Regions from separate parts of the Lawsonibacter asaccharolyticus genome, predicted to be linked through region 3. Evidence: predicted binding sites of a transcription regulator. Region 3 holds the regulator's gene; each other region holds the start of a gene.
The links. Region 3 encodes LexA, which represses DNA repair genes until DNA is damaged. Its sites were predicted from a motif close to CNAACANNTGTTNG; they were not measured.

Region 1: uvrB (excinuclease ABC subunit UvrB) is a predicted target of LexA. The motif match lies at 2,952-2,965, and genes of this name have one in related genera.
Region 2: L9O85_RS13780 (putative DNA modification/repair radical SAM protein) is a predicted target of LexA. The motif match lies at 2,591-2,604, and genes of this name have one in related genera.
Region 4: dinB (DNA polymerase IV) is a predicted target of LexA. The motif match lies at 3,649-3,662, and genes of this name have one in related genera.

Annotation. Positions count from the first base shown of each region.
Region 1 is NZ_CP091870.1:938,537-943,872, reverse strand. Features, by position in the region: gene L9O85_RS04375 (hypothetical protein) at 1-407, opposite strand, end outside; gene L9O85_RS04370 (hypothetical protein) at 413-580, opposite strand; gene uvrB (excinuclease ABC subunit UvrB) at 927-2,900, opposite strand; gene L9O85_RS04360 (JAB domain-containing protein) at 3,005-3,694, opposite strand; gene pyrE (orotate phosphoribosyltransferase) at 3,894-4,568, opposite strand; gene L9O85_RS04350 (AEC family transporter) at 4,886-5,336, shown strand, end outside.
Region 2 is NZ_CP091870.1:2,862,424-2,867,759, reverse strand. Features, by position in the region: gene L9O85_RS13790 (iron-containing alcohol dehydrogenase) at 1-422, shown strand, start outside; gene L9O85_RS13785 (TIGR03915 family putative DNA repair protein) at 487-1,278, opposite strand; gene L9O85_RS13780 (putative DNA modification/repair radical SAM protein) at 1,275-2,546, opposite strand; gene L9O85_RS13775 (hypothetical protein) at 2,712-3,221, opposite strand; gene L9O85_RS13770 (helix-turn-helix domain-containing protein) at 3,348-3,650, shown strand; gene L9O85_RS13765 (lysine exporter LysO family protein) at 3,702-4,670, opposite strand.
Region 3 is NZ_CP091870.1:229,544-234,879, forward strand. Features, by position in the region: gene fabF (beta-ketoacyl-ACP synthase II) at 1-241, shown strand, start outside; gene fabZ (3-hydroxyacyl-ACP dehydratase FabZ) at 245-685, shown strand; gene L9O85_RS01070 (MarR family winged helix-turn-helix transcriptional regulator) at 735-1,202, shown strand; gene rpsR (30S ribosomal protein S18) at 1,253-1,498, opposite strand; gene L9O85_RS01080 (single-stranded DNA-binding protein) at 1,553-2,020, opposite strand; gene rpsF (30S ribosomal protein S6) at 2,034-2,330, opposite strand; gene lexA (transcriptional repressor LexA) at 2,511-3,125, opposite strand; gene L9O85_RS01095 (MarR family winged helix-turn-helix transcriptional regulator) at 3,466-3,942, shown strand; gene L9O85_RS01100 (ABC transporter ATP-binding protein) at 4,027-5,336, shown strand, end outside.
Region 4 is NZ_CP091870.1:2,219,269-2,224,604, forward strand. Features, by position in the region: gene gltS (sodium/glutamate symporter) at 119-1,318, opposite strand; gene L9O85_RS10605 (YjdF family protein) at 1,596-2,015, opposite strand; gene L9O85_RS10610 (VOC family protein) at 2,190-2,672, opposite strand; gene L9O85_RS10615 (SPL family radical SAM protein) at 2,701-3,588, opposite strand; gene dinB (DNA polymerase IV) at 3,719-4,957, shown strand; gene L9O85_RS10625 (LPXTG cell wall anchor domain-containing protein) at 5,173-5,336, opposite strand, start outside.

The DNA.
Region 1 (5,336 bases), 710 kb from region 3:
CAGGCGGACATGCGCCGTCCGTTCTTCATAGACACGCCCGCGTTGTGATAGCTGCCGTCCACCTGGAGGGTCAGTACCTCACAGCCGGAGTACACCCGGTCCCGTGAGACATAGCGGGACAGGATACTCTCTCCCGCCAGCTCGAAAGTACCCTCCAGCACGCCCAGCACCGGGTTGAAGGACTGCCAGGTCAGGGTAAAGGGGCGGTCCGTCTCCCGGATGACATAGCGGTTCGTGAATCGGACCGGAGCAGGCCCGGACACCTCCATCCAGCCGTCCAGATGCCGCTCCGCCCCCTCCTGGACCAGCTCTGTCTCCCCGGCCAGGGGAAAGGAGCGGCCCGCCTCGTCGTAGTAGGTCCCTTCCGCCCGCCAGCGGCCGGGACGGAGCAGATAGGTGTGTTCCACAGTAACTACACTCCCTCATTCTGGCAGTAGTAACAGTCCTCCCGCCACTTGGCAGGATTCGTGTCGATGTAGTTCCAAATGCGGAGATACTCCGCCTCACCGCGGACGATGTGGTCATGGCAGCCCTTTTGCCAGACGGGAGACCTGGCACATTTGGTGACCGTCTCTTTCATTGCTTTGATGATCCGGGGAACCGCTCCGACGGGAGTAGGGGCGCACAGTGTGCGCCCGGTTCCCTCGATACGCAACATAAGGTGGATATGATTGGGCATGACTACATATTTTTCCACAAAAACATACGGATAATGATTTGGAATACTTTGAATTGCCCGTTCCGTAATTTCCCCGATTTCTGTGAGAGGCGGAATTTCCGATGCGGGCGCACACTGTGCGCCCCTACGCAAAATTGGCTGCCGCCCAGCTGTACAAATGGTGATGAAATAACACCCCGGCTGGCTGTAATCGTATCCGGTCAAACGGTTCGGCTTCCGTTTCGGGAGCAGCTCCATAGAATTCTTCTCACTTCCCCCGCAGTTCGATGATCTGGTCTCTCAAAGTTGCCGCCAGCTCGAACTCCAGCATCTTGGCCGCCTCTTTCATGGCCTTCTCCAGGCGGGCGATCTCGGCGGCCTTCTCCTGCCTGGTCATGGCCTTGACCCTGCCCTGGCGCTGGTTGGAGGCCACGTCCTCCGCCGTGGCGGAGATCTCCAGCAGCTCCCGCACCGACTTGATGACCGTTCTGGGGACGATGCCGTGGGCCTTGTTGAAGGCGTCCTGCTTCTCCCGGCGGCGCTCCGTCTCGTCGATGGCCCGGCGCATGGAGGGGGTGATGGTGTCCGCGTACATCACCACCATGCCGTCGGCGTTCCGGGCGGCCCGGCCGATGGTCTGGATGAGGGAAGTCTCGGACCGGAGGAAGCCCTCCTTGTCCGCGTCCAGGATGGCCACCAGGGAGACCTCGGGCAGGTCCAGGCCCTCCCGGAGCAGATTGATGCCCACCAGCACGTCGAAGGTGCCCAGCCGCAGGTCCCGGATGATCTCCATCCGCTCGATGGTGTCGATGTCGTGGTGCATATAGCGCACCTTGATGCCCGCGTTCTGGAGGTAGGCGGTCAGGTCCTCCGCCATCCGCTTGGTCAGGGTTGTGACCAGCACCCGCTCGCTCCGCTGGGTGCGCTGGTTGATCTCCCCGATCAGGTCGTCGATCTGGCCCTCCACCGGCCTGACTTCGATCCTGGGGTCCAGCAGCCCGGTGGGCCGGATCACCTGCTCCACGATCTGGCCCGAGCGGGTGCGCTCATACTCCCCCGGGGTGGCGGAGACATAGACCACCTGGTTGAGCCGCTTTTCAAATTCCTCAAATTTCAGCGGCCGGTTGTCAAAGGCGCAGGGGAGCCGGAAGCCGTAATCCACCAGGGTGGTCTTTCGGGCCCGGTCCCCGTTATACATGGCCCGCACCTGGGGCAGGGTGACGTGGCTCTCGTCGATGAAGAGGACGAAGTCTTTGGGGAAGTAGTCCAGCAGGGTGTGGGGGGGCGAGCCCACGGGCCGCCCCTCAATGACCCGGGAATAGTTCTCGATGCCGGAGCAGTAGCCAAGCTCCTGCATCATCTCTACGTCGTACATGGTGCGCTGCTTCAGCCGCTGGGCCTCCACCAGCTTGCCCTCTCCCTCGAAGAAGGCCACCCGCTCCTCCAGTTCCTTGTAGATCTCCTGGATAGCGGCGTCCATCTTCTCCTTGGGGGTGACATAGTGGGTGGCCGGCCAGATGGGGATGTTGTTCAGCCGGCGGATGGGGGTGCCGGTGACCACGTTGATCTCGCTGATGCGGTCGATCTCGTCCCCGAAAAACTCCACCCGCAGGGCGGTGTCCTTCCAATAGGCGGGCCAGATCTCCACCGTGTCCCCCCGGACCCGGAACATGTTGCGGTCAAAGGCGATATCGTTGCGTTCATAGCGGATGGCCACCAGCTTTTTCAGCAGCTCGTCCCGCTCCAGGGTGGCCCCCACCCGCAGGGAGACCATCATTTTGGCGAAGTCCTCCGGCTCGCCCAGACCGTAGATACAGGAGACGGAGGAGACCACGATCACGTCCCTCCGCTCCATCAGGGAGGCGGTGGCGGACAGCCTCAGCCGGTCGATCTCCTCGTTGATGGCGGAATCCTTTTCGATGAAGGTGTCTGTGTGGGGGATATAGGCCTCCGGCTGGTAGTAGTCGTAGTAGGAGACGAAGTACTCCACCGCGTTGTGGGGAAAGAACTCCCGGAACTCGGCACACAGCTGGGCGGCCAGGGTCTTGTTGTGGGCCAGCACAAGGGTGGGCCGCTGGACCTTTTCGATGATCTTGGCCATGGTGAAGGTCTTGCCCGAGCCGGTGACGCCCAGCAGCGTCTGCTCGTCCAGCCCCATCTCCAGTCCGCTGGCCAGGGCCTCGATGGCCTCCGGCTGATCCCCGCTGGGGGTGTATTCTGAAACCACTTCAAATCTGGGCATAGCCGTCCCTCCTGTTCCTCCCGGGCCGCTCTCCGTCCGCCCTATTATAATAAAACAAATGTTCTAAGTCAAGGCCCTGTCCACAGAGGGACAGGGCCCAGGCATCACTTCATCATCCCGCTGTCCCGCATGGACACCATATCCCCGTCCACAAAGACCAGGTGATCCAGCAGCTCGATGCCCACCCCCGCCAGGGCCGTCCGCATAGTCTGAGTTGTGGAGATGTCCACCGGGGAGGGGAAGGCCAGGTTGCTGATGTGGTTGTGGGCCAGATAGATCTGGGGCGCCCGGAGGGCGACTGCCTCCTCCATAATCCGGCGCAGATTGATGTTGGCGGCGCAGATGCTGCCCTCCGCCACCTTCCGCACCCCCAGAGGCTTGTTCTTCCCATCCAGCGCAAGCAGGTAGATCATCTCGTTCCTGGCCCCGAAGAAGTAGGGCTCCAGCAGTGCGTAGGCGTCTTCCGTCCGGCGCACCGGCTCCCCCAGGTCCGCCCGGCTCTGGAGGTAGCGCGCCCCTGCCGCCGGGATCAGCTTGAGCAGGACAGCGGTGTGCTGCCCCACTCCGGGCACCCGGCACAGCTCCTCCTCCGCGGCGTCCAGCACCCCGGCCAGCGAGCCGAACCTCTCCACCAGCTCGTGGGCCAGCCCGTTCACATCCCCCTGGGGGATGGCGTAGTACAGCAGCAGTTCCAGGACCCGGTGGTCCGGCCAGCCCGCCAGTCCCCGGGCGGAGAATTCATCTTTCACCCGCTGCCGGTGCCCTGTATGGATGGATCTGCGCCTCTCCGCCATCCCTGCTCCCTCTCTTTCTCTGTCCTCTTTTGCCGTGCTCAGGCCCTGGCCCCGTACTCCTCCAGATAGGCTTCCATTCAAAACGCGGGCGGTCCCTGCGGGGACCGCTTTGCGCATTCGCGCGCCGCGTTTTCCGGGGGGCACCAGTTCCCCCCGGAGGCCCCCCTCCGCTCTCCGAGGGGACGGGGAATTTTTTGGCTCAGCCCTTGGCCCCGTACTCCTCCAGATAGGCTTCCATTTTCGCCTTCATCTCGTCGTCGATATAGACCTTGCCGTCGATGGAGTTGTTGTGGAGGAAGGCGATGACCTCCCGCACGGTGACGATGGGGAAGACCTGAATGCCGTAGTCCTGGCGCAGCTCATCCAGGGTGGAGCACTCCCGGGTGCCCCGCTCCATCCGGTCCACCGAGACGAACAGGGCTTTGATGTTCACGTCGGCCACATGCTTGAACAGCTCGATGGACTCGCGCACGGCGGTGCCGGCGGTGACTACGTCCTCCACGATGGCCACGTCGTCCCCGTCCTGGGGCTTGTAGCCCACCATGGAACCGCCCTCGCCGTGGTCCTTGGCCTCCTTGCGGTTGAAGCAGTAGGGCAGATCCCGGTCATAATTGCGGTACAGGGAGGCGGCGGCAGACACCGCCAGGGGGATGCCCTTGTAGGCCGGTCCGAACAGGCAGGTAATGCCGTCTGGCATGTGCTCCTGGATACAGGCAGCGTAGTAGTCCCCCAGCTTGGCCGCCTGGGCACCGGTCTTGTAGTTTCCGGTATTGACAAAATAGGGGGTCTTGCGGCCGGATTTGGTGGTGAAGTCCCCGAAGGTGAGCACGCCGGAGCGCACCATGAACGTGATAAATTCTTCCTTGTAGGTCATACAAAATCCCTCATTCCATTCATTATCCTCCCCTGTCAGGCCCGCCGCCCCGACGGGCCTGATCTCTTGGGGGAAATCGTATTATTATACCACTTTTTTTGCTCAGGTACAAGAACTCCGTCCTGTGGAAGCCCGGAAAGTTTTTTCCGTTCCGCCTGCCTCCCTGTGAAATACTGGTGACAGCATCTGTTCTGTGTGTTATAATTTTCAGACAGCAGGCATATCCGAATCCCCAGGGTCGGGCCTGTCCGTTCCTCATTCTGTTTTCTGCCGGGACGCCTCATACTTTGTGCTGACACCTGAAAGGATACCGTATCATGCAGCTGGAACATCTGATCCGCAGCGTTCTCCCTGTTATCCTGCTCATTATTTTTGGCTTTTGGCTCCAAAAACGCCATTATTTTTCGGAAGAGACCGTTCAGGGTGTGACAAAGCTGGTCTCAGATTATCTGATCCCCTGTACCATCTTCACCACCTTTATTGGGCTGGATCTGCGCCCCGAGCATTTTGGGCTGGCCGCCTGCACCTTTCTGATCCAGCTTCTGCTCCTGGGGCTGGGCTTTCTCACCGCGCGCCTGTTCCATTTCAAACGCCGCTTCGCTCCCCTCTATCCTTGTGCCTTTGCCTTCGGCTTCATGGCCATTCCTCTCTTCTCCACTGTGTTCGGCCTGGAAAATATGGGGTATCTCACCAGCATGGGAGTGGGGCATGAGCTGTTTATCGGTCTAGTCTTCATGCCGGTCGCCCGGATCTATCTAAAGGGAGAGA
Region 2 (5,336 bases), 490 kb from region 3:
CCGCCACCTGGGCGCTGAACACCCTGGTGTCCCGGGGCAAGTCCACCGACTGGATGGTGCACATGCTGGGCCAGGCGGTGGGGGGCTACACCAACGCCACCCACGGCATGACGCTGGCGGCGGTCTCCCTGCCCTACTACCGGCACATCCTCCCCTATGGGCTGGACAAATTCAAGCGGTTCGCCGTCCAGGTATGGGGAGTGGACCCGGCGGACAAGACCGACCTCCAGACGGCGGAGGAGGGGCTGGCGGCCATGGAGGGCTGGATGAAGGAGCTTGGGCTGACCATGAATACCAGTGCGCTGGGCGTGACGGAGGACATGCTGGAGGGGCTGGCTGACGTGACCATCCACCTCACCGGGGGCTACAAGGATCTGGATCGGGAGGAGATCCTTCAGATCTTCCGGGAGAGCCTGGGCTGACCAGACAGAAAGCTCTGCAAATAAGGCGCAGCGCCCGGAGTATTCTCCAGGCGCTGCGCTTTTTTCACCATCCCTTCCCCCGCGGTCCAGGGGCGGGGAGTGCGCCCTCGTCGGGCTGGAATTCCGTCATAGTGCCCCAGAACCGCTTTGGCATGTTGGTCATCCGGCACCGGGGATTTTCCCGTTCCCGGATGGCGATGGTGTCATAGAACCGCCTCCACAGACGCCGGTAGGTCACCTCCTCCTGCCCCGGCGGGGCAGGGGCAAAGTCTTCCGCGGGCAGAATGGCCCACCGACCGGGCTGATGGATCAGCAGCTCCCGGTGGGTGTGGTCGTAGATGAGGAAGTGCTCCCCGGAGTACCGGGTGCAGAAGTGGGGGCGGAGGAGGGGAAGCACCCGGTTTTTGGGCTCGATCTCCCCTACCAGCACCCCCTGCTGATCGGAGAAGCGGAGGAACCCCTTGAGCAGATGGGCCTCGCTCCCCAGGTGCTGCACCGCCTTCCACAGCACGTGGACCCGGTCGTCGGTGAGATCCCGGGTGATGTCCGCCCCCCGTTGGTAGCCCAGCCGCAGGAAACGGTACATGTGCAGCTCCCGCTCGGGCAGACAGGTGAGAAAAGCCTGGGTCACCAGCCGGCAGGCCTGGGGGGAGATCTTTTTGGACAGAGAGCGGTACACCCGCTCCGCCTTGGCCTGGTCGGTGTCCACATGCCGCTCCGGCCAGAGGGTGAGGCGGTCCTCTTCCGGTGAGGTGAAGCAGACGGCCTCCTCGCGGTGGGCATAGCTCTCAAACACACAGGTGAGAAAGCCGGGATAACTGCCGTCATAATCGAAGCAGACCTGCTGCCAGCTCATGAGGCCCCCTCCTCTCCAAAGAGGGAGAGCTGCTCCGGCTGGACCTGGGCCAGGGCGGGGCGATCCAGGGCAGCCAGATGGGACAGGATGCCATCCTCCCGCACTCGCAGACCCTCCAGCATGCGGCCGGAGCAGGTGATGAAGTACTGGGCCCGCTTGAGGACCACCCCCAGCTTTTTCAGGCCGGAGAAGGACAGGGGTCCGGCCCGCCGGGCTGTGAGGATGCGCTTGGCGCTGGTGACCCCGATGCCGGGCACCCGGAGCAGGGCCTCATAGTCGGCCCGCTGGACCTCCACAGGAAACTGGTCCAGGTGGCGCAGGGCCCAGCCGCACTTGGGGTCCAGACGGAGGTCGAAGTCGGGCCGCCCCTCGTCCAGCAGCTCCTCGGCCCGAAAGTGGTAGAAGCGCAGCAGCCAGTCCGCCTGATACAGCCGGTGTTCACGCAGCAGGGGCGGCTGAAAGCCCTGGGGAGCGGGGAGCAGGGAGCTGGAGGAGACGGGGATATAGGCGGAGTAGAAGACCCGCTTCAGATGGTACTTGTCGTAGAGCCCCTGGGTGAGCATCAGGATGTGGCGGTCGCTCTCCGGCGTGGCACCTACGATCATCTGAGTGGACTGGCCCGCCGGGGCGAAGCGGGGGGCATGGTGGTATTTGGCCAGCTCCTGCCGGGACTGGGTGATCCCATCCCGGATCTGGGCCATGGGGGCCAGGATACCGGCCCGGCCCTTGTCCGGGGCCAGCAGGGCCAGGCTTTTGGCGCTGGGCAGCTCGATGTTGACGCTGAGCCGGTCGGCCAGCAGGCCCAGCTGCTGGGTGAGGAGGGGATCTGCACCTGGGATGGCCTTGGCGTGGATATAGCCGCCGAAGCCATAATCCTGGCGGAGCAGGCGCAGTGCCTCGATCATCCGCTCGGTGGTATAATCCGGGTCCCGCAGCACGGCGGAGGAGAGAAAGAGCCCCTCAATATAGTTGCGGCGGTAGAACTGGATGGTGAGTTCGGCCAGCTCCCGGGGAGTAAAAGCAGCCCGGGGCGGATCGTTGGACCGGCGGTTGACACAGTACTGGCAGTCGTAGGCGCAGATGTTCGTATAGAGGATCTTCAGGAGGGAGATGCACCGCCCGTCAGCGGAGAAGGAGTGGCAGCAGCCCGCCGCCATGGTGGAGCCCAGCCGGCCCGCCCGTCCGGCCCGGTCCAGTCCGCTGGAGGTGCAGGCGGCGTCATACTTGGCGGCGTCCGCCAGGATGGTCAGCTTGTCCATCAGGTCCATGGGGTCTCCCTCCCTTGAAATCGAACATATGTATTATAATAGACCAAACATATGTTTCTGTCAAGGGGAGAGAACATGCCAAAACCTTTCCAATGGGGGAAGGTGATACGGTGCCCATATTGGAGGAGCGCGGGGCCCGATCTGCGGATCGGGCCCCGCGCCCTTTTAGTGCTCTGGAGTGCCATGGAGAGGGGAGAAGTCCGCACGGAGACACCGGGGGCCGGCGGAAGTGACCTCCGGTGCGCCCCGGTAATACACCTGAAGAGCGGCGAGGAGAAAATGAGTCAGTTGGGCCGCCTCCGATCCGCTGAGGGGCAGCGCACCCGGGGGCAGGAGGGGCAGGCGCCTGCGGATCTGGAGGCGTCCCAAGTTTCCAGGAGAAAAGAGACCAGCCCGGAGCAAGAGGTCACAGTCCTTGATCTCGATCCAGCACAGGTCCGTCGTGCCGGCGTCCAGCGCACTCCCGGCGGCCCAGTCCCGCCGGTTATCCAGGAAGACGATGGTCTCCTCCAGGGCCTGGCGGAATGCCGGGGGTATCTCTGAGTTTCCATGAAAAAAGTCTCGGGTCAGCGGCCCATGAGCCGCCCTCCTGTGGGCGATATAAGAGGCACTGTGAGAAAGGACCCATCCTCCCACCCCTAATATCATCAAAAGCAGAATGACGGACTTCATCATAGACGGCGGCCTCTTCGTCTCAGGTATCTTTTTTTGGTTATCTTATAGATACTATGCTAGCACTCTTTCAGATAATTCGCAAGGGAAAAGATTATCTGTAAGATAACGGAGAGGGAGTTGTCAGAAATGAGCATGGAAACAAGGGCCCTGGGGGATGCCATCCGCGCGGCCCGCATGAAGAAGGGGCTGACTCAGGATGCGCTTTCGGAGCTTCTGGATATCACGCCCACTCATTTGAAGAATATCGAGGGCTCCCGTCGGAAGCCCTCGGTGCCTCTTCTGTTCCAGATGATGGAGCTTCTGGATCTCTCCGTGGATGCTCTGGTGTTCCAGAGCAGGGAGGAGAGCAGGTGTCTGCGGATGGACGGCCTTTCGGAGCGGGAGGCGGAGGCGCTGGAGCGTCTGGTGGACGCCATGCGGGAAAAATAGAGCACCGGCTTGGGCGTGGGCCTGAGCCGGTGCTCTTGTTCTGGAAAGTGTTCAGAGGGGGAGCGCGATGATGGCGGGGACCAGCACTGGGACGGCTAGGGAGAGAATCAGTCCCGAGGCAAAGGAGTAGATGGCCATGCGGTCGGCAGTGGCGCTGACTACCACCGGTAGCAGGGTATCCATAGCTGTGGCACCGGGGAGGGCCACCGCCTCGATATAGCCCAGCTTCTGGGCCACGATGGGGACGGCCACAATGGAAAACAGCTCGTGCATGATGTTGGACAGGAAAGCGGTGGCAGATACGGTGAGGGAGTACGGAGCCAGCAGGGTGGGGGCCAGGGAATACCAGCCGAATCCGGCCGCTGCCGCTACGCAGTCCTTGGGGCCCAGGGGCAGGAACAGCCCTACCAGGGCCGTCACCGCAAAGGTGCCCGCCATAACCGCCAGCGGGACCAGAAGGACCCGGAGCCCGGCGGCCCGAATATCCCGGATCAGGTTGCCCTGCCGGCCCATATCCAGGCCCACCAGAAAGAGGAGCAGGTACAGCCCCCAGCGGATGACCGTGCCACAGTGGGCTACGGCGGCGTCGGGGAGCAGGAAGCGGCCCGCCAGAATGCCCGCCGCTACGGTGAAGACGATGGCGAAGGTCAGGCTGTGGTCCACGTGGACCGCCTCCCCGGAACCCGGGTCGCTGTCCTCCGGTGCCTCCTGGCAGGAACGGCCCTGAGCGTTCAGCTTCAGCAGATATTTTCTCAGGGCGTGGACAGCCAGCATGCTGCCCACCATGGAGGTGAGGGTGACCGCCAGGGCGTTGAGCCCAATGGTGCCCAGGGAAGAGATGATCTCCTCGTTGGACCCCAGCTCGGCCCCCAGGGTCACGATCAGCAGCAGCAGAGCCGCCGTCTGAAACCGGCCCAGCCAGGGCATGGGAAGGGACTGGATCTGGGGGCGGGAGCCCAGAAAGGCCCCAAGAGCCACCAGAGCCAGATAGAGGATCAGATCAAGAAGGGTGCCGGACATCTGCTGCAACGGGATCACTCCTGACATGAATAGACGAAAAGAAACGGAGGGCGGGTCTCCTGCCCTCCGGACGCGGACAAAAAATTATTATAGCATGGGTGAAGAAAAAAGTCCAGAAAAATGGGGAAAGGTCCCTGTTCAAGCTAAGTGCTGATGATTCCAACTCCGGCGATTTCACCAGTGTGCCTTGCACAAAACATGTTTATATTTTATAATGATAGAAAATGAAACACCAAAGAATTTTTGCTATCATCATAAATAAAGTAGTTAGACAAATCTGATAAAGGAACGTGATTGTATGGATTGGTATAAAAATATGACCAAACAGCAAAGGGAAGATTTTTGGAAAGTTATAACTGTAAGTGTAACAGGAGCAATTATAGTTTTACTTGTTCCTACAATTTTTCATATAGTTTGAAGCTAAAAATCCCATTTTGACCGTTATTTACTCCGTTGAAAAGCCAAACAAGGCAAAAATTATCTGATACATAGCAAGAACACCCGGCAAATCGACGAAAGATTTGCCGGGTATCCTTATATCAACACAAATCTAGAACAGGGAGGGGGAAAGTCCCCGCGGCCTGTCCCGCCTCATTGGGAAACACCACAAACGCCCGGTCCGAAAGGACCGGGCGTTTGTGGGAAGAAGGAGACAATACAAAAGGG
Region 3 (5,336 bases):
TAAGTCCATGACCGGCCACCTGCTGGGAGCCAGCGGCGCGGTGGAGGCTGCCCTGTGTGTGTTGGCCCTGAAGGATGGGTTTGTCCCCGCCACTATCAACTATCAGGTCCCGGACCCGGCCTGTGACCTGGACATCGTGCCCAACGAGGGCCGGGAGGCGGACATCCGCTGCGCCATATCCAATTCTCTGGGCTTCGGCGGGCACAACGCCTGCCTGGTGTTCCAGAAGTGGGAGGGCTGAGACATGGAGCTTGACGCCAATCAGATCCAGGAGATCCTGCCCCACCGCCCGCCCTTTCTGCTGGTGGACCGCATCACCGGCGGAGAGCCCGGCGTCTGGGCCCAGGGCATCAAATGCGTCACTGTGAACGAGCCCTTCTTCGCGGGCCACTTTCCGGGGTATCACGTGATGCCCGGAGTGCTCATTATGGAAGCGCTGGCCCAGGTGGGGGCTGTGGCTATCCTGTCCCTGCCGGAGAACAAGGGGAAGCTGGCCTTCTTCGGGGGGATCAAGAACGCCCGGTTCAAGCGCCAGGTGGTGCCCGGAGACGTGCTGGAGCTGCGCTGTGAGCTGACCCGCCAGGTGGGCAGCGTGGGCTTCGGCAAGGCGGAGGCCCGGGTGAACGGCAAGCTGGCGGCCCAGGGAGAATTGACCTTCGCTGTTGCACAGCCGGGCGATCCCTGATAAAATGGACTCCAGCAGAGAAAACAGGGGAAAAGAGGAGGGGTCCATCTTGCTGGAGAAGGATTTTAATGAGGTGTACACCAAATTCAAGCTGCATTTTTACCGGGCAGTGTTCGGGCGTTTCAAGCGGCGGGAGGCCACGCTGACCACGGTGGAGACCTTCTGCATGGAGATCATCCTGGCCCTGGGGGAGCCCACGGTGAACGAGTTTTCTAATTTCGTGGGCATCTCTCCCCCCAACGCGGCCTACAAGATCAACAGCCTGGTCCAGAAGGGGTATGTAGAAAAGCGGCAGTCCCAGGAGGATAAGCGGGAGTACCACCTGGTGGCGACCCAGAAGTATCTGGATTATTACAACATCAGCTATCATTATCTCAACACTGTCATGAGCCGTATCCGGGCCCGCTTTTCCCCGGAGGACGTGGCCAAGCTGGAGGGGATGCTGGAGATCATCTCCCGGGAGCTGATGCCCGAGATCCCCCTGGGGGACCAGATCCATCAAGCAGAACAGGCATAAAAAACCCGGCGATCACAGGATCGCCGGGTTTTTATCCATATAAAACTCGATCAGTCAGTGACGTAGGGCAGCAGGGCGACCTGACGGGCGCGCTTGATGGCCTCAGTCAGCTGGCGCTGATGCATGGCGCAGGTGCCGGTGGTGCGGCGGGGCAGGATCTTGGCCCGCTCGGAGATATAACGGCGCAGCTTGGCGGCGTCCTTATAGTCGATGCACTCCACCTTGTCCACGCAGAAGGCGCAGACCTTGCGGCGCTTGCGGCCGCGAGGGCCCCGGTTATCACGATCCATAGGCATGAGAGAAACCTCCTTTTCAGACCATATCGGTCAAAGTATCACGGGTGTCCCCTCTCAGAAGGGCAGCTCCCCGTCGTCATCAGAAAGCTCGGCAAACTGGTCGCCCATGTCGGGGGCGCCGAAGCCGGAGGGGGCGGGAGAACGCCCGCCGGAAGGGGCGGAATAGCCCCCGCTGTACGGGCCGGCGGATTCCGCGTCCCGCTTGGAGTCACCGAAATAGACGTTATCGGCAACCACCTCGGCACTGCGGCGCTTGTTGCCGTCCTTGTCCGTCCAGTCGCGGATCTGGAGGCGGCCCTCCACCACGGCCATGCGGCCCTTGGTGAAGTAGCGGCTGACAAACTCGCCGGTCTGCCGCCAGGCAACCACATCAATGAAATCGGTGGTGCGGTCGCCGGTGGCCTTGTCCTTAAAGTCCCGGTCCACTGCCAGAGAGAAGGAGGCCACAGCCGTCCCGGTCTGGGTGTGCCGGAGCTCGGGGTCACGGGTCAGACGACCCATGAGGATGATCTTGTTGAGCATATGCCCGCCTCCCTCACTGGTCCTTGCAGACGATCAGGGAACGCATCACGCTGTCGTTGATCCGGAACAGACGGTCCAGCTCGTGGGGAATGGCGGCGGCGGCATTGAAAGTCATCAGGACGTAGTAGCCCTCGTTCAGGTCGTTGATGGGATAAGCCAGACGGCGCTTGCCCCACTGATCGATCTCAGAGACGGTCCCGTTGGCCTCCACCACACCCTTGAACTTCTCCACCAGAGCGGTGATCTCCTCCTCGCCCAGGGCGGGGTCCAGGATGTAGAGCGCCTCGTAGTTCGCGTTGATTTTTGCCATAGTTCTTGCACCTCCTTATGGACATATGGCCCCCGGAAGACCCGGGAGCAAGGATATCTCCTGTCTCATCAGAAAGACAGGCTTAATTATTATATAGGAAATCCCCGGGATGTCAAGAGAAAATCCCGGGGATCTGGCAAAAATTTTATTTCAGAGGCAGGAAAAACACCTGGGCGGGACTCAGTAGCGGCGGACTACCGCCACCACCTTGCCCAGGATCTCGGCCCGGTCGCCGTCGATAGGGGTATAGTCGTCGTTGGCCGGCATGAGCCACACATGGCCGTCCTTCCGGCGATAGGTCTTGACGGTGGCCTCATCCTCAAACAGGGCCACCACGATCTCACCGCTGTGGACTTCCTGCTGGCGGTGGACCACCACTAAGTCCCCGGGCAGGATGCCGGCGTCCAGCATAGATTCCCCCCGCACCCGCAGGGCGAAGTGCTCCCCGGACAGGCCCTGGGTATCAAAGGTGAGGTAGTCCTCAATGCACTCCTCCGCCAGGATGGGGGAGCCGGCAGCCACACTGCCCACCACCGGGATCTGATCGGCGTGGGGGTCCTGCTCCTCCGCTACCGGCCGGCCGGTGCCGGACAGGGTGATGGCCCGGGTCTTGCCCTCTGCCTTGATGATGACGCCAGCCTCCTCCAGCCCCTTCAGATGGAAATGGACGGTGGAGGGGGACTTGAGACCCACAGCCGCGCCGATCTCACGGACAGAAGGGGGATAGCCATGTTCCGCGGAAAAGGTCTGGATGTAGTCGTAGATCTTCTGCTGCTTCGCAGTGAGTTTCTCCATGGTCTGACTCCTTTCCACAGATGGGCGTCGTCGGTTTATTTAATAAAAGCATAGCACAGGAAAGCAAAAAAGTCAAACTAATGTTCCAAATAAGCTTTCTGAAAATGAAATAAATGGAGGATGGGGAGCGGTGGGGCCTGTATCCCGTGCAGGGCCGATGGGGGCACTACGCCCTACACGGGGACGCAGCCTCCGCAGAGGGGAGGGCCGGTCCATTTATGAACAATTTTTGAAACATACAGGGCTCCCCTTGACTTTTTATGGCAGAATGCTAAAATAATCAGCATGTTAATTATTAAGCCGTTAATGATTGAAAAATATTCCGTAAGGGGGCGGAGATATGTCCAGTCTGAACATGGATCTGGGTGTGTTGGAACACCAGATGCATCAGGCGCATCGGAATGCGGTGCAGGCGGAATTGAGCGCGGCGGGACTGCAGGAAGTGGGCCATCCCCTTCTGCTGTGCATCCTGCGCAGCGCGGGGGAGCGCTGCCCGGACGGGCAGGCCCAGAGGGAGCTGGCGGAGTTGCTGAACATTTCGCCGCCCGCAGTGGCAGCATCCCTGAAATCCCTGGAGAAAAAGGGGTATATTCACCGGGAGCCGGAGCCTGGGGACGCCCGGAGGAACCGGGTGCGGCTGACCGCCAAGGGGGAGAAGGCGGTGGACGACTGCTTCGCCTGCCTGCAGCGGGTGACCCGCAGAATGTTCACCGGCTTTACCACCGAGGAGCAGGCAGTGATGCGGGGCTTCTATCTGCGGATGCTGGAGAACCTCCAGGCTCCCCTGGCCGGCGTGCGGGCTTCTCCCCTTGCCTGAGGGCGGGAACGATGAAGCGGCGGGCGCGCGGCTGGATTTCTCGTCATTTTGACCATAAGCTTCTTAAAAAACCAAGAAAGGAAGATGATCGATTTGCTTCAGTTGTTTCTGACCCACCTGCAGGGCTACAAGCGGCAGGCGGTCTGGTCTCCCATCCTCATCGTGGTGGAGGTCATCTGTGAGCTGCTGCTGCCCCTGGTCATGGCAGAGATCGTGGATACAGCCATCCCAGCCGGCGACGAGACTTACATTTTTCAGCTGGGTGCGGTGATGCTGGTGCTGGCGGGCGTGGCCATGCTGTGCGGTGTGCTGGCGGCCAAGTATTCTGCCTTTGCCAGTCAGGGCTTTGGCGCCAATCTGCGCCAGTGCCTCTTCGACAAGGTGCAGGAGTTCTCCTTTGCGGACATTGACCGTTTCTCCTCCGCCTCCCTCATCACCCGTATGACCAACGATGTCAATGCCATGACCATGATGCTGGCCATGGGTCTGCGGATGCTGGTACGGGCTCCAGTGATGCTGGTGGCCGCCCTGTGTATCAGCTTCTATCTGAACGCCAGGCTGGCATTGGTGCTGGTGGTGGTCATTCCTCTGATGGTGCTGGTGATCGGCATTCTGATGAAGGTGTGCACCAAGCTCTTTGAGACTATGCAGACCAAGATCGACAACCTGAACAATACGCTCCAGGAGAATCTGGTGGCCATCCGAGTGGTGAAGGCCTTTGTCCGGGAGGGCTACGAGCGCATCAAGTTCAAGAAGTCCAACGATGAGCTGATGGACGCCGCTCTGGCGGTGGGCCTGCGGATCATTGCGATCATGCCGGTGATGATGCTGGCCCTCAACGGGGCCACAGTGGCGGTGCTCTACTTCGGCGGAGGCATGGTCATGGGGGGCACCTTTGAACTGGGCGACCTCCAGGCCTTCATCAACTACATCGTGCAGATCCTCATGAGCGTGATGATGGTGGCCATGTCCCTGCTCCAGCTCTCCCGGGCTCAGGCCTGCGCCCACCGCATCAAGGAGGTGCTGGAGACAGAGCCCTCTGTGGAGAACAAGCCGGAGGGGGAGATCTGCCGGGCGGCCCTCCCCGGGGAGGCGGCGGACGGAACGGACCACGTCCTGCCCGCCCCCAGGGGCGAGGTGGAGTTCCGGGACGTCTCCTTCAAATATGTGGCCTCGGGCAGCGGGGACGACGTGCTCTCCCACATCAGCTTCCATGTAAGGCCGGGGCAGTTCGTGGCCATCGTGGGCGGGACCGGCACGGGCAAATCCACTCTGGTCAACCTGATCCCCCGGTTCTACGATGTCACCGGCGGCCAGGTGTTGCTGGACGGGGTGGATGTGCGGGACTACCCCCTGGAGGAGCTCCGGGGCCGCATCGGCATGGTGCTCCAGAC
Region 4 (5,336 bases), 1.1 Mb from region 3:
TCGGGAAAAACACTGCTCAGGCTGCCAGTGTGAGGTTTGTCCGCGGCAGACTGCATCTTTCTCGAAAAAGCGGCAAAGCTCCCACCGCCCGCAGGCGGTGGGAGCTTTTGGTCTGCCCTCATTTGGGCAGGAAATTCAGGAACACGGAGAGGACGGCGGTATTGGTGAAGTCCACAAACATGCCTCCCACAATGGGCACCACGAAGAACGCCTTGGGCGCGGGGCCATACTGGCCGGTGACGCTGAGCATGTTGGCCATGGCGTTGGGGGTCGCGCCCATGCCGAAGCCGCAGAAAGCGGTGGTCATGCAGGCCGCCTCATAGTCCCGTCCCATGACCCGGAATACTATGAAGGAGGCGAACAGGAACATGATGAGGGTCTGCACCAGCAGGGTGACGATCATGGGAACCGCCAAGGCCGCCAGCTCCCACAGCTTCAGGGTCATCAGGGCGATGGCCAGGAAGATATTCAGGCAGACATTTCCGCTGATGTCGATGGCGTGCATGGGCAGCTCGATCTTCCGCCAGTCGCTGACATTGCGAATGATCAACGCCACGATCATGGCGCCCATATAGGTGGGCAGGGTGATCTTGCCGTCAAAGTAGGCATTGATATAGGTGCCGATGCCGGCGGCAATGATCAGCAGGATGAATGCCTTCAGGATGCTGTCCGCGCCCTGGTCCTTGGCCGGGCTGGGCTCCTGCACCGTCTCCACGGTCTCCACGGCCTCCGCCTTCACGGAGGAGTGCAGACCATACTTTTTGATCTTCGCCCGGGCGATGGGGCCGCCCATCAGGCTGCCGGACACCAGGCCGTAGGTAGCGCAGGCGATGGCCACCACCTCGGCTCCCGCCACACCGGCCGCCTCGAACTGGGGCCCGAAGGAGCCGGAAGTGCCGTGGCCGCCCACCAGGGGAATGGAGCCCATGCACAGGCCCAGCCGGGGGTCATCCAAGCCGAACAGCTGGGCGAAGCCTACGCCCACAAAGTTCTGCATCGTGATCATGACGGTGGCCAGCAGCAGGAACACCAGCACCGGTCCCGCGCCCCTGCGCAGCACCTTGAAGCTGGCCCCGTACCCTACACTGGTGAAGAACCAGATCATAAACACATTTTTCAGCGTCTCGTCAAAGGTCAGGGTGAGCAGTCCCGTCTGATGGACCACCAGGTGGAAAATGGCGAAGATCAGCCCTCCCACCACGGGGGCCGGGATGCAGCAGCGCCGCAGGAATCCCACGTGGTTCACGATGAAGCGGCCCAGCACGAACAGCAGCATGGCCAGCCCTGTCGTCTGGAGGACATTCAGTTCAATGGTCATCTCTCTGTCTCCTTTTCTCTCCTAGAATGGCCGGAGCGCGTCTTCTTTCTGCTCCGGATAGGCACAGGATACCAGCCCCGCTTCAAATCCCTACAAAAACTCTCAAGGGAGAAAAAATCTTCTCCATATCTGACAAAGATTTTCCCGTCACTCCTGTCTATTTTGCACATGTATTATTGACACGAATGGGTCTATTGAAACTTCCCATATGTCATTTCACCTATTTTCATGCCGGAGGGCCGCGGGAGATCTCCCGCGGCCCTCCGGTCCCGGGGCGTCACCGCCCCCTCTTTTTTTCGCGCTTTTTCTGCTGGCGCAGACGGAACCGCTCCTCCTCCGACTGGAGGCGGCGCTGCCGCCGCTCCCGGCGGAGCCGTTCTCCCGCCTGCTCCCGCTCTCTGGCCAGGGCCTGCTGGGCTCTGGTGCCAGCTCCGGAGCTCTCCAGGGTCTTTCTGGCCTCCCGCCGGACACGCTTTGGGTTTTCCGGCCGGACTCTGGCCCGCTTCCCCGGAGCGGCAGGACTGAACCGCAGCTTGTGCCACTCCACCCCCAGCCACTGGTAGATCTGGGCGTCGGAGGGCTCTGGTCCAAAGACTACCCGGGCGGCCTCATAGCCGTCCGCCGTCCACCGCTCCGCGATCCCCACCCAGAAGGGGGGCTGAAAGCACACCGTAAAGCTGCTCACGTTCCGGTCCATATTCGATTCCTCCCAAACACTTGTGTCGGGAAACGGACGACCCGGGAGGGAGGGCTACTGACGGGAGCGCGGCCCGCTCATGGACTACCAACCATGATGTGTTTTTATTCCCGCACCGCCATTGTAAGGCCCAGGCAGCGGTTCGTCAATGGCTTTTCATTCCGGCCGGAACGCTCAGGAGTGGCCGTCGGTGTCTCTCTCCAGCAGCTTCTCCAGGTCCCCCATGGAGACATCCATCCTGTCGGACACTTCTTCCATGGTCATCCCGCTGCGGAGGAAACGCCGGACCACCATGCCCATGTCCTCCCCCACCTCCACCAGGTGCCCGTCCAAATCATAAAAGCGGACCACCCGCTGTCCCCAGCCGTGTTCCACCACGTCCCCCAGGCGCTCTGCCCCGGGGTATCGTCTCAGCTGCTCCAGAAAATGGTCCAGGTCCTCCGTCTCAAAGCAAAGCTCCATGTTGTTGCTCTTTTTCCCGATCCGCTCCTTCTGCAGCCCCACCAGCCAGTCAAACTCCTGCTGGAGGGAGAGCCCGCAGGTAAAGGATACGTTGATCCCATAGTCCTGGCAGACCTCCAATCCGAACAGATCCTCATAAAATCCTCTGGCGGCCTTGACATCCGCCACAGAGAGCACCACTGCCGTATATTTCATCTGTCCCGCTCCTTTTCTGTATTTTCCGTCAAAAAAAGCTCAGCTGCCGGTCCCCATAGTCCCGGGTGGCTGCGGAGACGATCTGCTCCATACGGTACCGCATGCCCAACTGACCGCACCTGCGAGAGAACACCTCCCACAGCCGTCTGGCCCTGGGGCTGGCGCACCAATACCGGTCCCCGTACCGCCGGAGGTAGCGAGCCCGCAGCCCCTGCCCGGGGAAGGCGTCCTCCAGCCCCTGTAGGAAATACTCCCGCTGGCCCTCCCGCATGGTCACGCCGAGGGCTGGGTAGACAAAAGATGCCCCTGCCTCCGCCGCCCGCTCCACCACCTCCAGCACATTCTCTTCCGTGTCCTCCAGGAAGGGCAGTACTGGCATCAGGAGCACCCCGGCAAACAGTCCCCGGTCCGCCAGCTCCCGGAGAGCGGCCAGCCGCCGGGAGGGGGAGGGCGCCCCGGGCTCCAGCCGGGCCGCCAGGGCGTCATCCGTGGTGGTGATGGTGAGCTTGCAGATCACCGGCGAGTGCCGGGCGATGGAGTCCAAAATGTCCCCGTCCCGGACGATCAAGTCGCTCTTGGTCGCAATGGCCGCCCCGCACTGGTAGGCGTCGATCAGCTCCAGGGCGTGTCGGGTCAGCTGGAGGGACGCCTCAAAGGGGTTGTAGGGGTCGCTCATGGCCCCGGTAGCGATGAAGGCGGGCCGGACCTTCCGTGCCAAGTCGTCCCGCAGGATGCGCAGGGCGTCTGCCTTGGCCTTTACCGTATCAAAGTCCGGGTTTTGATAGCAGGCACTGCGGCTGTCGCAGTACAGGCACCCGTGACAGCACCCCCGATAGATATTCATGGTGTGATCCGTCCCGAACCACCGGGTGTCCCGGCTGCGGTGGAGCAGATGTTTAGCCGGAAGATACTCCATCTCCCCACCTCCTTTCCTATTTTCACCATAGCATATCCAGATCGCTCCGTCAAGAGGAATCGAACAAAGGTTTGACTTCCATGGCCCAAAGGGATATAATAAGGACATCCTAATAAGGGGGGAGCGCCCGGTGGACCGTGTCATCTTTCACTGTGATCTGAACAGCTTTTACGCCTCGGTGGAGCTGTTGGACCACCCGGAACTGCGCCACCTCCCAGTGGCGGTGTGCGGCGACCCGGCCAGCCGCCACGGCATCATCCTTGCAAAAAACGAGCCTGCCAAGGCCTTCGGTATCAAGACCGCGGAGACCATCTGGCAGGCCCGGAAAAAGTGTCCCAGGCTGGTTCTCCTTCCCGCCCACCACGACAAGTACCGGGAGTTCTCCCGCCAGGTAAACCAGCTCTATCAGGAGTACACCGATCTGGTGGAACCCTTCGGCATCGACGAGAGCTGGCTGGACGTCACTGGCTCTCTCCACCTCTTCGGCGGGGACCCCCTGGCCCTGGCCCACCAGCTCCGCCGTCGGGTGCGGGGGGAGCTGGGCCTGACCATCTCGGTGGGAGTCTCCTTCAACAAGGTGTTTGCCAAGCTGGGCAGCGACTACAAAAAACCGGACGCCGTCACCCTGATCTCGCCGGATAACTTTCGTGCCCTGGTCTGGCCTCTGCCGGTGACCGACCTGCTCTATGTGGGCCGGGCTGCGGCAGACACCCTGAAGCGGTTCGGGGTGCGGACCATCGGCGATCTGGCCCGGTTTGACCGGGAAGCCCTGTTCTCCCTGCTGGGGCGCCACGGCAGGCAGCTCCATGCCTACGCCAACGGGCTGGACCGCAGTCCCGTCTCTTCCGCCTGTCAGGAGAACGCACCCAAGTCCATTGGCAACGGCCTTACCTTCCCCCGCAGCCTGTCCGGCCGGGAAGAGATCTGCTCCGGCATCGCCATGCTGTCCGACCGGGTGGCCGTCCGCCTGCGCCGGGCAGGGATGAAGGCTGCCGGCGTCTCTCTGGCCATCCGGGACCCGGATTTCCGGGATATCAGCCGCCAGCGCCGGCTGGAGCCCCCCACCTGCCTGGCCCGGGAGCTGTCCCAGGCCGCCGTCTCCCTGGCGGAGGGCTGCTGGAACATGGACAGTCCCGTCCGTGCCCTGACGGTGACCGCCCTCTATCTGATCTCCGAGGACCAGGCTGGCGTCCAGTTGGACCTGCTGGGCCAGGCAGACGCCCCCAGGCGGGACCGCCTGGAACGCCTGGACCGGACGCTGGACCAGATTCGGGCCAAGTACGGCCGGAACGCCATCTCCCCAGCCTCCTCCGCCGGCGTGTGCCAGGGCGGTGTGCAGGAGGAAGACGAGGAAGGCGCAACCTCCTGACCGGCCCGGAACCGCTGTCCGGCATCCGCGAAAGAGGCCGCCGCTATGCGGTTTCCCAAGGAGTCATTGGATCAGCTCCAGCAGCTCACTCACATTCAGGCAGAGGTCCGGCCTTTCGCTGCCATACAGGGGTGCTCCGCAAGGAATTCCAAGTTTTGTTTCATGGAAGGCCCCTTTTATAAAAAGGGGCCTTGTCTTTCATACTCATAATACGATCACTTTTTCCTCCGGCGGTACAGGACCAGGCAGGCGGCTATGATCCCCGCTGTCAGTCCGGCCCATACGAAGTTCAGACCGTTTTGGTCCAGCCAACCATACAGGACAGAGCCCGGGTAGATCCCACTGAAGAGCGTCATCAGCACAGCGATCAATATAGCAA